Regions from separate parts of the Roseixanthobacter liquoris genome, predicted to be linked through region 1. Evidence: riboswitches for the same ligand, from Rfam matches in the RefSeq annotation. Region 1 holds a riboswitch; each other region holds the start of a gene.

Region 1 (3,264 bases):
ATGGTGGATCGCTACATCCTCGGCTCGGTTTCGCGCATCTCGCCCGAGGCGCCGGTGCCCGTCCTCCTGCATGGCGCGGAACGCATCGTGCCGGGCGGGGCGGCGAATGTCGCCGCCAATGCCGCCGCCATGGGCGCGCCGATCCGCCTTGTCGGGCTCGTCGGGGCCGATGGGGAGGCCGACCAGCTGCGCGCCGCGCTCGGCCCCTATGCGCTGATTGATCTCTCCGGCCTGGTCGTCGATGCCACCCGCCCCACCGTCACCAAGACGCGGGTGATGAGCGGGCGCCAGCAGATCGTCCGCATCGATGCCGAGATGTCTTCCCCGCCGTCCGCCGCCGTGGAGGACGCCTTGATCGCCGCCGCAAGCCGCGCCATGGCCGGCTGCCGGGTGGTGGTGCTCTCCGATTATGCCAAGGGCGTGCTCGGCGACCGTGTCGTCGCCGCCGTGCTGGCCGAGGCGCGGACGCTCGGTGTGCCGGTGATCGTCGATCCCAAGCGCCGCACCTTCGAGGCCTATCGCGGCGCGACTTTGGTGACGCCCAACCGGCGCGAATTGAGCGAGGCCACCGGCCTGCCGGACGAGACCGATTCCGACGCCGAGCATGCGGCACAGGCGGCGAGCGCCCAGTTCGGCGGTGATGTGCTGGTGACGCGGGCGGAAAAGGGCATGACGCTCTGGCGCCGCAACGGCACCGTGCTCCATGTGCCGGCCGAGGCGCGCGAGGTGTTCGATGTGTCCGGCGCCGGCGATACGGCGCTGGCCGCGCTCGCCTTGTCGCTGGCCTGCGGCCTCGCCCTGGAAGCGAGCGTTCCGGTCGCCAATGCCGCCGCCGCCATCGCGGTCGCCAAGCTGGGCACGGCGGTGGTGACGCGCGCGGAACTCACCGCCGCCCTGCATCGCTCGGTGCCGCAGCTGGAGCCGGCGGGCGCCCTGGTGGCGCGGGACAAGGCGCGCGCCATCATCGACCGCTGGCGGGCGAGCGGGGCGCGCATCGTCTTCACCAACGGCTGTTTCGATCTGCTGCATCCCGGCCATGTGGGCATGCTGGAAGCGGCGGCAGCCCAGGGCGACCGGCTGGTGGTGGGGCTCAACACCGACGCCTCGGTGCGCCGCCTGAAGGGGCCGACCCGTCCGCTCCAGGATGAGGCGGCGCGCGCGCGGGTGATCGGCGCCATGCGCTGCGTGGATCTGGTGGTCCTGTTCGAGGAGGACACGCCGCTGGAAATCATCACGGCCCTGCTGCCGGACGTGCTGGTGAAGGGGGCGGACTACAAGCCCGAGGATGTGGTCGGCGCCGATATCGTCATCGCCAATGGCGGAAAGCTGGTGCTCGCCGATCTCACGCCCGGCCAATCCACCTCGACGCTGGTTGCGAAAGCCAGAAGCTGAGATCGAGGGGCGGGCGGTTGCGACGCCGGGCGGTGGCCTTATAGTCGGCGCGTCGTCGGTTCCTTCGGGATCAAAAGGGAACGCGGTGCGGGAGGTTTTCTCCTTATGCCGCGGCTGCCCCCGCAACTGTCGGCGGAGAGCAAACCCGCGAACCACTGAGGCCAGCCTCGGGAAGGGCGGGGGCGCACGGATCCGCGAGCCAGGAGACCTGCCGAAGACGCCAAGCCCGTTCATCGGGCGCCACGTGCCGGCTCTCGGTGGGAGGGCCAGGGAGAGGGTTTGATGTTCGGTCGGCCCACGGCGGCCAGGGCGCCGCGTTTCCGTTGCTCTGAGCGCTTCGAGGTTTCGGCTTGAGCGCGATCATCGCCGATGCGCGGGGGCGGATCGTGCTGGTGCTCGGCGGCGCGCGTTCGGGCAAGAGCCGCTATGCCGAGCAGCGGGTGGAAGCGGCCGCGCCGCCCTTCGCTTATGTGGCGACGGCCCAGGCCTTCGACGCCGAAATGAGCGAGCGCATCCGCCTGCACCAGGCGCGGCGCGATGCGCGCTGGATCTCCCACGACGCGCCGTTCGATGCCGCCGATCTCGTCCGGGTCCTGCCGCCCGACACGCCGCTGCTGCTGGATTGCCTCACCTTGTGGCTCACCAACCATATGCTGGCCGAACACGATCTCGCAGCGGAGGAAGATCGCCTCGTCGCGGCGATCACCGCCCGCGCCGGGCTCAGCGTGATGGTGGCCAACGAAGTGGGGCTCGGCATCGTGCCGGACAATGCCCTCGCCCGCCGGTTTCGCGACGCCGCCGGCCGGCTCAACCAGCGCATGGCCGCCCTGGCCCATGAAGTGATCTTCATGGTGGCCGGGCTGCCGATGATCGTGAAGGACACGCCTCGATGAGCGATGAAACCGAAACCGGCCCCGACGCGGCCGAGGCCGCCCGCCATCGGGAAAAAATGGCCAAGCGCAAGGCGGTGCAGGACGCCGAGGTGGCCGGGAAGACCGTGGAGAAGGGCTTGCTGATCGTCCACACCGGGCCGGGCAAGGGCAAGAGCACGGCGGCCTTCGGGCTGGCGCTGCGCATGCTCGGCTATGGCCGCAAAGTGGGCGTCGTGCAATTCATCAAGGGCGCCTGGCACACCGGCGAGAAGGACGCCTTCGCCGCCTTCGGCGATCGCGTGCGCTGGCACACAATGGGCGAGGGCTTCACCTGGGAGACGCAGGACCTCGCCCGCGACACCGCCGCCGCCGCCCGCGCGTTCGACAAGGCCCGCGAACTGCTCGCCGACGAAACCCTCTCCCTGATCGTGCTGGACGAACTGAACATCGCCCTGCGCTACGGCTATCTCGACCTTGCCGACGTGGTGGCGACGCTGAAAGCCCGCCGGGGCGACCTGCATGTCGTCGTCACCGGCCGCAACGCCAAGCCGGAGCTTCTGGAAGCCGCCGACCTCGTGACCGAGATGGGCTTGGTGAAGCATCATTTCTCCGCCGGCGTGAAGGCGCAGGCCGGCATCGAATTCTGATGGCCGCCCGAGCGCTGATGTTCCAGGGCACCGGCTCGGACGTGGGCAAGAGCCTGCTGGTGGCCGGCCTTGCCCGCGCCTTCGCCAATCGCGGCCTGAGCGTGCGACCGTTCAAGCCGCAGAACATGTCGAACAATGCCGCCGTGACCGCCGACGGCGGCGAGATCGGCCGCGCGCAGGCGCTTCAGGCCCGGGCCGCGCGGGTGGCCTTGAGCGTGAACATGAACCCGGTGCTGCTGAAGCCGCAGAGCGAAGTCGGCGCGCAGGTTGTGGTGCAGGGCAGGGTCCTCACCACCGCCAAGGCCAGCGCCTACCAGGGCCTGAAGCAGAGTCTCATGCCCGCCGTGCTGGAG
Region 2 (3,264 bases), 1.3 Mb from region 1:
GCGGCGCCGGCCGCGTCCAGCAGGTCCGCCTTGGAGAGGATGATCAGATCGGCGCAGGCGATCTGGTCCTCGAACACTTCTTCCACCGGGTCGTCATGGTCGAGCGTGTCGTCGGCGGCGCGCTGGGCGGCGAGGGCGGCCATGTCGTCGGCGACCCGGCCGGCGGCGAGCGCCGGGCCGTCCACCACCGCCACCACGCCGTCCACCGTGACGCGGCTCTTGATCGCTGGCCATTGGAACGCCTGCACCAGGGGCTTGGGCAGGGCAAGGCCGGAGGTCTCGATCAGGATGTGGTCCACGCGCGGCGTGCGGGACAAGATGAGGTCCAGCGCCGGCACGAAATCGTCCGCCACGGTGCAGCACAGGCAGCCGTTGGCCAGCTCGACGATATTATCCTCCGGGCAGCTCTCGATGCCGCAGCCCTTCAGAATCTCCCCGTCGATGCCCACGTCGCCGAACTCGTTGACGATCACGGCGAGGCGCTTGCCCTGGGCATTCTCCAGGATGTGGCGGATCAGGGTGGTCTTCCCCGCGCCGAGGAAGCCGGTGACGATGGTGCAGGGGATGCGGGCGAGAGAGGTCATCGCTGGTCCTCGGAAAAGCTCATGGGAGGGATGCGGGCGATCATGCCGCGCTTGAGGCTGTCGGGGCGTCCGCGCCAGGGCAGGATGCCGTCGGTGGAGGTGGCGAAGAGCGCGGCACCGGTCAAAAGGTCGGCGGCGCTGTCGGGGGAAAGATCGCCGAACACGTAGGACCATCCGCCGGTGCGCACCAAGGCGGCGGAGAGCGCGCGCTTGCAATTGGAGAGGCAGCGCACCTCCTTCACCGCGATCGCGCCGGCGGCGCCGGTTGCCCCACCATTGGCCGCGGCAAGGATCGCGTCCCGCGCGAGCGCCGCGCCGGCCGGGTCGGCCTGCGGGTCGGCGCCGGCGAGGCGGCAGGTGGTGCAGACGAACAGGGTCACGGCGGGAATGCTGGCGACGCGCAGGGTTTCGCGCGCCGGCGCCTCGGCGGGGCGGCCGCTTCGCGCCGTCGTGTCGCCTTGCACCGTCGTGTCGCTCGCCGCGAAAGGCGCATCGTCGTTGGCAGGTCGCTCCACGCCGCTTTCCATGGGTGCGCGCGGCCCGCAACCGCGTGCCACAGAAGAATCGCCATGCCAGGGCACCCCGCCCGGCGCGCGTTCCTGTCGGTGGCAGGTCTCCTGGCTCGCGGATCGCCGTTCGCGGCCGCCTTCCCGGAAGCGGCGCAAGGCCCGTCTCCCAGTGGCTTTTCGGCCGGAACTCACCGCCTACAGTTGCGGGGGCAGCTGCGGCTATCGCCCGGAAAACCCGGACGCGACCGCATTCCCTTTTCACCCGGCGGAAGCGGCAAGCCGCCCGAACCGGGACCATCGACGCCGACACTTAAGAGCCGCTCCGGCGCGAAGTCAATGAAGCGGGGGGCCGCGCCTCAGCCGGCCGGGGTCGATCGACACGCCGCGCCCCGGTCGCCGCCGCTTTCCTCCTCCCCCCTTGAGGGGAAGGGCAGGGTGGGGGGTATCTCCCCGCTGGCCTTTGCGGGGAAGGTGTGGTGCCGGCGGCGCCGGACCTCTCCTCCGACATCCCCCGACACCCCCCTCCCCAGCCCTCCCCCGCAAGGGGGGAGGGGGACCGGTTCGGCGGGACGTCGATTCGCCTCAGGCGCCCGTCTGTCCACCGGGGGGCGCCCGCCGGCCGGCGATGATCTCCAAAGCGGCGGCCAGCGCCGTCTCGAAGGCGATCGCTGCCGCGTCACGGCATTCCCGCAGAATGGGGAGCCACATCGAGCGGTGCCGCTGCTCCCTCCCGCCTTGAGGGGGAGGGCAGGGTGGGGGGTATCTCCCCGCTGTCCTTGCGGGGGAGGTGTGGTACCGGCGGCGCCGGACCCCTCCCCCGGCACCCCCCTCCCCAGCCCTCCCCCGCAAGGGGGGAGGGGGACCGGTTCGGCGGGACGTCGATTCGCCTCAGGGGCCCGTCTGTCCACCGGCTGGCGTCCGCCGGCCGGCGATGATCTCCAAAGCGGCGGCCAGCGCCTCCGCGAACGCGATCGCTGCCGCGTCATGGCATTCCCGCAGAATGGGGAGCCACATCGAGCGGTGCCGCTCCCTCCCGCCTTGAGGGGGAGGGCAGGGTGGGGGGTATCTCCCCGCTGTCCGGGAGGTGTGGTACCGGCGGCGCCGGACCTCTCCCCCGACACCCCCCTCCCCAGCCCTCCCCCTCAAGGGGGGAGGGGGACCGGTTCGGCGGGATGTGGTTTCGCCTCAGGCGCCGGTCTGTTCACCGGCTGGCGCCGGCCGGCCGGCGATGATCTCCAAAGCGGCGGCCAGCGCCTCCGCGAACGCGATCGCTGCCGCGTCACGGCATTTCCGCAGAGTGGGGAATCGCATGGAGCGGTGCCGCTGTCTCCCTCCCCCCTTGAGGGGGAGGGCAGGGTGGGGGGTATCTCCCCGCTGGCCGGGCGGGGGAGGTGTGGTACCGGCGGCGGCGGACCCTCCCCCGACACCCCCCTCCCCATCCCTCCCCCGCAAGGGGGGAGGGGGACCGGTTCGGCGGGACGTCGATTCGCCTCAGGCGCCCGTCTGTCCACCGGGGGGGCGCCCGCCGGCCGGCGATGATCTCCAAAGCGGCCAGCGCCTCCGCGAACGCGATCGCTGCCGCGTCATGGCATCCCACGGAACGGGGAATCGCATGGAGCGGTGCCGCTGTCTCCCTCCCCCCTTGAGGGGGAGGGCAGGGTGGGGGGTATCTCCCCGCTGTCCTTGCGGGCGTGAGGCGGGCGGCGCCGGCCCCCCCTCCCGACACCCCCCTCCCCAGCCCTCCCCCGCAAGGGGGGAGGGGGACCGGTTCGGCGGGATGTGGTTTCGCCTCAGGCGCCGGTCTGTTCACCGGCTGGCGCCGGCCGGCCGGCGATGATCTCCAAAGCGGCGGCCAGCGCCTCCTCCACCCCGAGATGGGTGGTGTCCAGCAGCACCGCGTCCTGCGCCATCGTGAGCGGGGCGGCGGCGCGGTGCGAATCGCGGGCGTCGCGCTTGTGGATGTCGGCCAGCACGTCCTCGAACGCGATATCGCACTGGTGTTCCAGCAATTCGCGATGGCGGCGGGTGGCGCGCACGTCCGCCGAGGCGGTGACGAACAGCTTCACCGGGGCATCGGGACAGATCACCGTGCCGATGTCGCGCCCGTCCAGCACCGCGCCGCCCGGCTGGCCGGCAAAGCGCCGCTGAAGCTCAAGCAGGGCCGCCCGCAC
Region 3 (3,264 bases), 1.7 Mb from region 1:
CGAGCTGCACGACGCCGAGGTGGTGATCTCCCAGCCCTTCTGGCCGGCCTATCTCACCAAAGAGCGCATCGCCAAGGCGCCCAAGCTGAAGCTGGCTCTCACCGCCGGCATCGGCTCCGACCATGTGGACCTGCAAGCCGCCATCGACGCCAAGGTCACGGTCGCCGAGGTCACCTATTGCAATTCCATCAGCGTCGCCGAGCACGTGGTGATGATGATCCTCGGCCTCGTGCGCAATTATCTCCCCTCCCACGACTGGGTGCGCAAGGGCGGCTGGAACATCGCCGATTGCGTCGCGCGCTCCTATGACGTGGAAGGCATGCATGTGGGCACGGTGGCCGCCGGCCGCATCGGCCTTGCGGTGCTGCGGCGCCTCAAGCCGTTCGACATGCACCTGCATTATACCGACCGCCACCGCCTGCCGGCCGAGGTGGAGGCCGAGCTGAACCTCACCTGGCATGCCAGCCGCGAGAAGATGTACGGCGTGTGCGACGTGGTCACGCTGAACTGCCCGCTGCATCCCGAGACCGAGCACATGATCAATGAGGAGACGCTGAAGCTGTTCAAGCGCGGCGCCTATCTGGTCAACACGGCGCGCGGAAAACTGTGCGACCGCGACGCCATCGTGCGCGCGCTCGAAGGCGGCCAGCTCGCCGGCTATGCGGGCGACGTGTGGTTCCCGCAGCCGGCGCCGCAGGACCACCCCTGGCGGACCATGCCGCACCACGGCATGACGCCCCACATCTCCGGCACCTCGCTCTCCGCCCAGACGCGCTATGCGGCGGGCACGCGCGAGATCCTGGAATGCTATTTCGAGGGCCGGCCGATCCGCGACGAATATCTGATCGTGGACGGCGGCAAGCTCGCCGGCGTGGGGGCTCATTCCTACAGCGCCGGCAATGCCACCGGCGGTTCGGAAGAGGCGGCCAAGTTCAAGAAGGCCGGCTGATGCGAGGACCCGATCCGATCAGGCCGAAATAGTCCGGCGGCGCCGGGTTTGCGGCGCCGCCGGCCCTTGGGTGTTCTTTTTCCTCTTTCCTCCCCGCCTTGCCGGGGCGCGCGGCATGTCATTGCGCCGCGCGGGAGGGACCGCGTGGCGCGTGTCGCTCGCGGGCCTTCCCGCCCGGTGTGCCGCCCGCTCCGGCATCTTTCCCCATCGCGGCGCGTCAGGCGTCGGGCGCCTCGTCCAAAGGCTGGCCCAGGGTGCGCAGGGTCCAGCGCCGTCCGTCGGTGCGCAGGTCGGTCAGGCTCAGCGGGGCGATGTCGATCTGCCAGAAGGCCGCTGCCGGGGCATCGAGCAGGCGCACCAGCACGGCGCGGATCGGTGCGGCGTGGGTGCACGCGATCAGATGGCCATGGCCCCCGCGCTGGGCGTCGAGCCATTCTCCCATGCGGGCCAGCAGGGCCTCGAGCGATTCGCCGCCATGGGGAGCGGCCCCCGGCGCGCCGCGCCACAGGGCGAGCGCGCCGGGATAGGCGGAGTCCACCTCGGCGAAGGTGAGGCCGGCCCAATGCCCACACTCCCAGTCCCGCAGATCCCCATCGGCCTCGGCCTCCCAGCCCAGGGCCTGCGCGGTCTCGCGGGCGCGCAGGGCCGGCGAGGCGAGCACGCGATCCGGCCGCCGCAGCCGGCCGCGCCAGCTTTGTGTGCGCGCGAGGGCCCGCGGCTCCAGCGGTTCGTCGCGCGCAAAGGCGCCGGCCCGCATGGCGGCGGTCGCACCGTGGCAGATCAGCGTCAGGCGATTGGCCATGGCGACGGGGCAACCTCGCGGCATCGGGCGGGGACAGGGAACGGCGGCCGGCGCGCCGGAAGGTCCCGGTTTGCCACATTGTTTGTTTGACATAACCGGCCGCACGCCAATAGTGTCGATGCTTCGCTGCGGGTGAGGAAGTCGGTGAGAATCCGACACGGTCGCGCCACTGTAAGCGGCAAGCCATTCCGGCTCTGCCGCAAGTCAGACCCGGCCCGCAGGGTTTCGTTCGATTTCGGGACGCGCAATCCCAGGAGACAGATGATGGCCGAGGCCCTTCTTTCCGGTTCCGCCCACGGCGCCCAAGGCGCCACCCAAGCCGGTGCGCAGACGATTTCCGTCAGCGAGCTGCTCCCCTGGGCGGTGTTCGGCGGCTTGCTGATGCTGCTGGCGCTCTATTTCGTCGGCGCCGAGCAGGGCGCGACCTCTCTCATTCCCGGCATGTACGTGCACGAATACCTGCACGACGCCCGCCACCTTCTCGGCTTCCCCTGCCACTGAGGGGGCTTGCACATGGTTGGGTCTCTCCTGCTTCGCGGGATGCTTGTCGGCGTCCTCGCGGGCCTGCTCTCCTTTGGATTCGCGCGCGTCTTCGGTGAACCGGCGGTCGCTCGCGCCATCGCCTTCGAGGAAGCGCATGCGGAAGGGCCGGCGCCCGCCGCCGCTCCCGCATCCCCGGCGGCGACGCCGCATGTCCATGCCGACGGCAGCACGCATATGCATGCCGCCGCCCCGGAACCCGCCGCGGCCGGCCATTCCCACGGCGGCGAGGAAGAACTCGTCAGCCGGTCCACCCAGGCCGGCCTCGGCCTGATGACGGGGATGGTGGTCTATGGCGCCGCCATGGGTGGCATCTTCGCCCTCGTGTTCGCGTTTGCGCTCGGGCGGGTGGGTCCGCTGTCCCCGCGCGCCACGGCGGTGCTGCTGGCGCTGGGCGGATTCCTGGCCATCGTGCTGGTTCCGGCGCTGAAATATCCCGCCAATCCGCCGGCGGTGGGCGATGGGGCGACCATCGGCTTCCGCACCCAGATGTTCTTCCTGATGCTGGCGGCTTCGCTGGTGGCGCTCGCGGGCGCCGTGCTGCTCGCCCGCCGGCTGGCCGCGCGCTATGGCGCCTGGAACGGCACCGTCGCTGCGGGCCTCGCCTATGTGGTGGCGATCGCTTTGGTGCAGGCGGTGCTGCCGACCATCAACGAAGTGCCGGCGGAGTTTTCGGCCGCGCTGCTGTGGGAGTTCCGGATCGCCAATCTGGGCATCCAGGCGGTTCTGTGGGCCACCCTCGGACTGGCCTTCGGCCCGCTCGCCGAGCGCAGCCTGCGCGCCCGCCGCGGCGTCCGCCTCGCTCCGGCAAGTGCGCTGCGCTGAGGCTGGGGCGCTGCGCTGGGGGGGGGGGGGCGAGAGGTAGCCGGCGCCGGGCGCGCGGGCGAAACCCTCTTTGCCGAACTTCGCCGAAACGTTCCGAAATGCCGGTTTCATCGGGCGGAAAGGCGCGGTGAAGGGCCACGAAACCCCT

What was found. Region 1 has a riboswitch for cobalamin ahead of cobU (bifunctional adenosylcobinamide kinase/adenosylcobinamide-phosphate guanylyltransferase). Riboswitches for the same ligand answer to the same signal wherever they lie in the genome.
Region 2: linked by a shared signal. The riboswitch ahead of V5F84_RS19550 (DUF1636 family protein) and the one ahead of cobU (bifunctional adenosylcobinamide kinase/adenosylcobinamide-phosphate guanylyltransferase) in region 1 are both predicted to bind cobalamin.
Region 3: linked by a shared signal. The riboswitch ahead of V5F84_RS06095 (CbtB domain-containing protein) and the one ahead of cobU (bifunctional adenosylcobinamide kinase/adenosylcobinamide-phosphate guanylyltransferase) in region 1 are both predicted to bind cobalamin.

What each region holds. Positions count from the first base shown of each region.
Region 1 is NZ_CM195537.1:3,009,270-3,012,533, reverse strand. Features, by position in the region: gene rfaE1 (D-glycero-beta-D-manno-heptose-7-phosphate kinase) at 1-1,392, shown strand, start outside; cobalamin riboswitch at 1,432-1,622, shown strand; gene cobU (bifunctional adenosylcobinamide kinase/adenosylcobinamide-phosphate guanylyltransferase) at 1,743-2,285, shown strand; gene cobO (cob(I)yrinic acid a,c-diamide adenosyltransferase) at 2,282-2,911, shown strand; gene V5F84_RS13470 (cobyric acid synthase) at 2,911-3,264, shown strand, end outside.
Region 2 is NZ_CM195537.1:4,329,913-4,333,176, reverse strand. Features, by position in the region: gene cobW (cobalamin biosynthesis protein CobW) at 1-584, opposite strand, end outside; gene V5F84_RS19550 (DUF1636 family protein) at 581-1,099, opposite strand; cobalamin riboswitch at 1,175-1,407, opposite strand; gene V5F84_RS19545 (hypothetical protein) at 1,676-1,801, opposite strand; gene cmk ((d)CMP kinase) at 2,884-3,264, opposite strand, start outside.
Region 3 is NZ_CM195537.1:1,346,378-1,349,641, forward strand. Features, by position in the region: gene V5F84_RS06085 (NAD-dependent formate dehydrogenase) at 1-949, shown strand, start outside; gene V5F84_RS06090 (histidine phosphatase family protein) at 1,167-1,751, opposite strand; adenosylcobalamin (AdoCbl) riboswitch at 1,862-2,015, shown strand; gene V5F84_RS06095 (CbtB domain-containing protein) at 2,016-2,252, shown strand; gene V5F84_RS06100 (CbtA family protein) at 2,265-3,116, shown strand.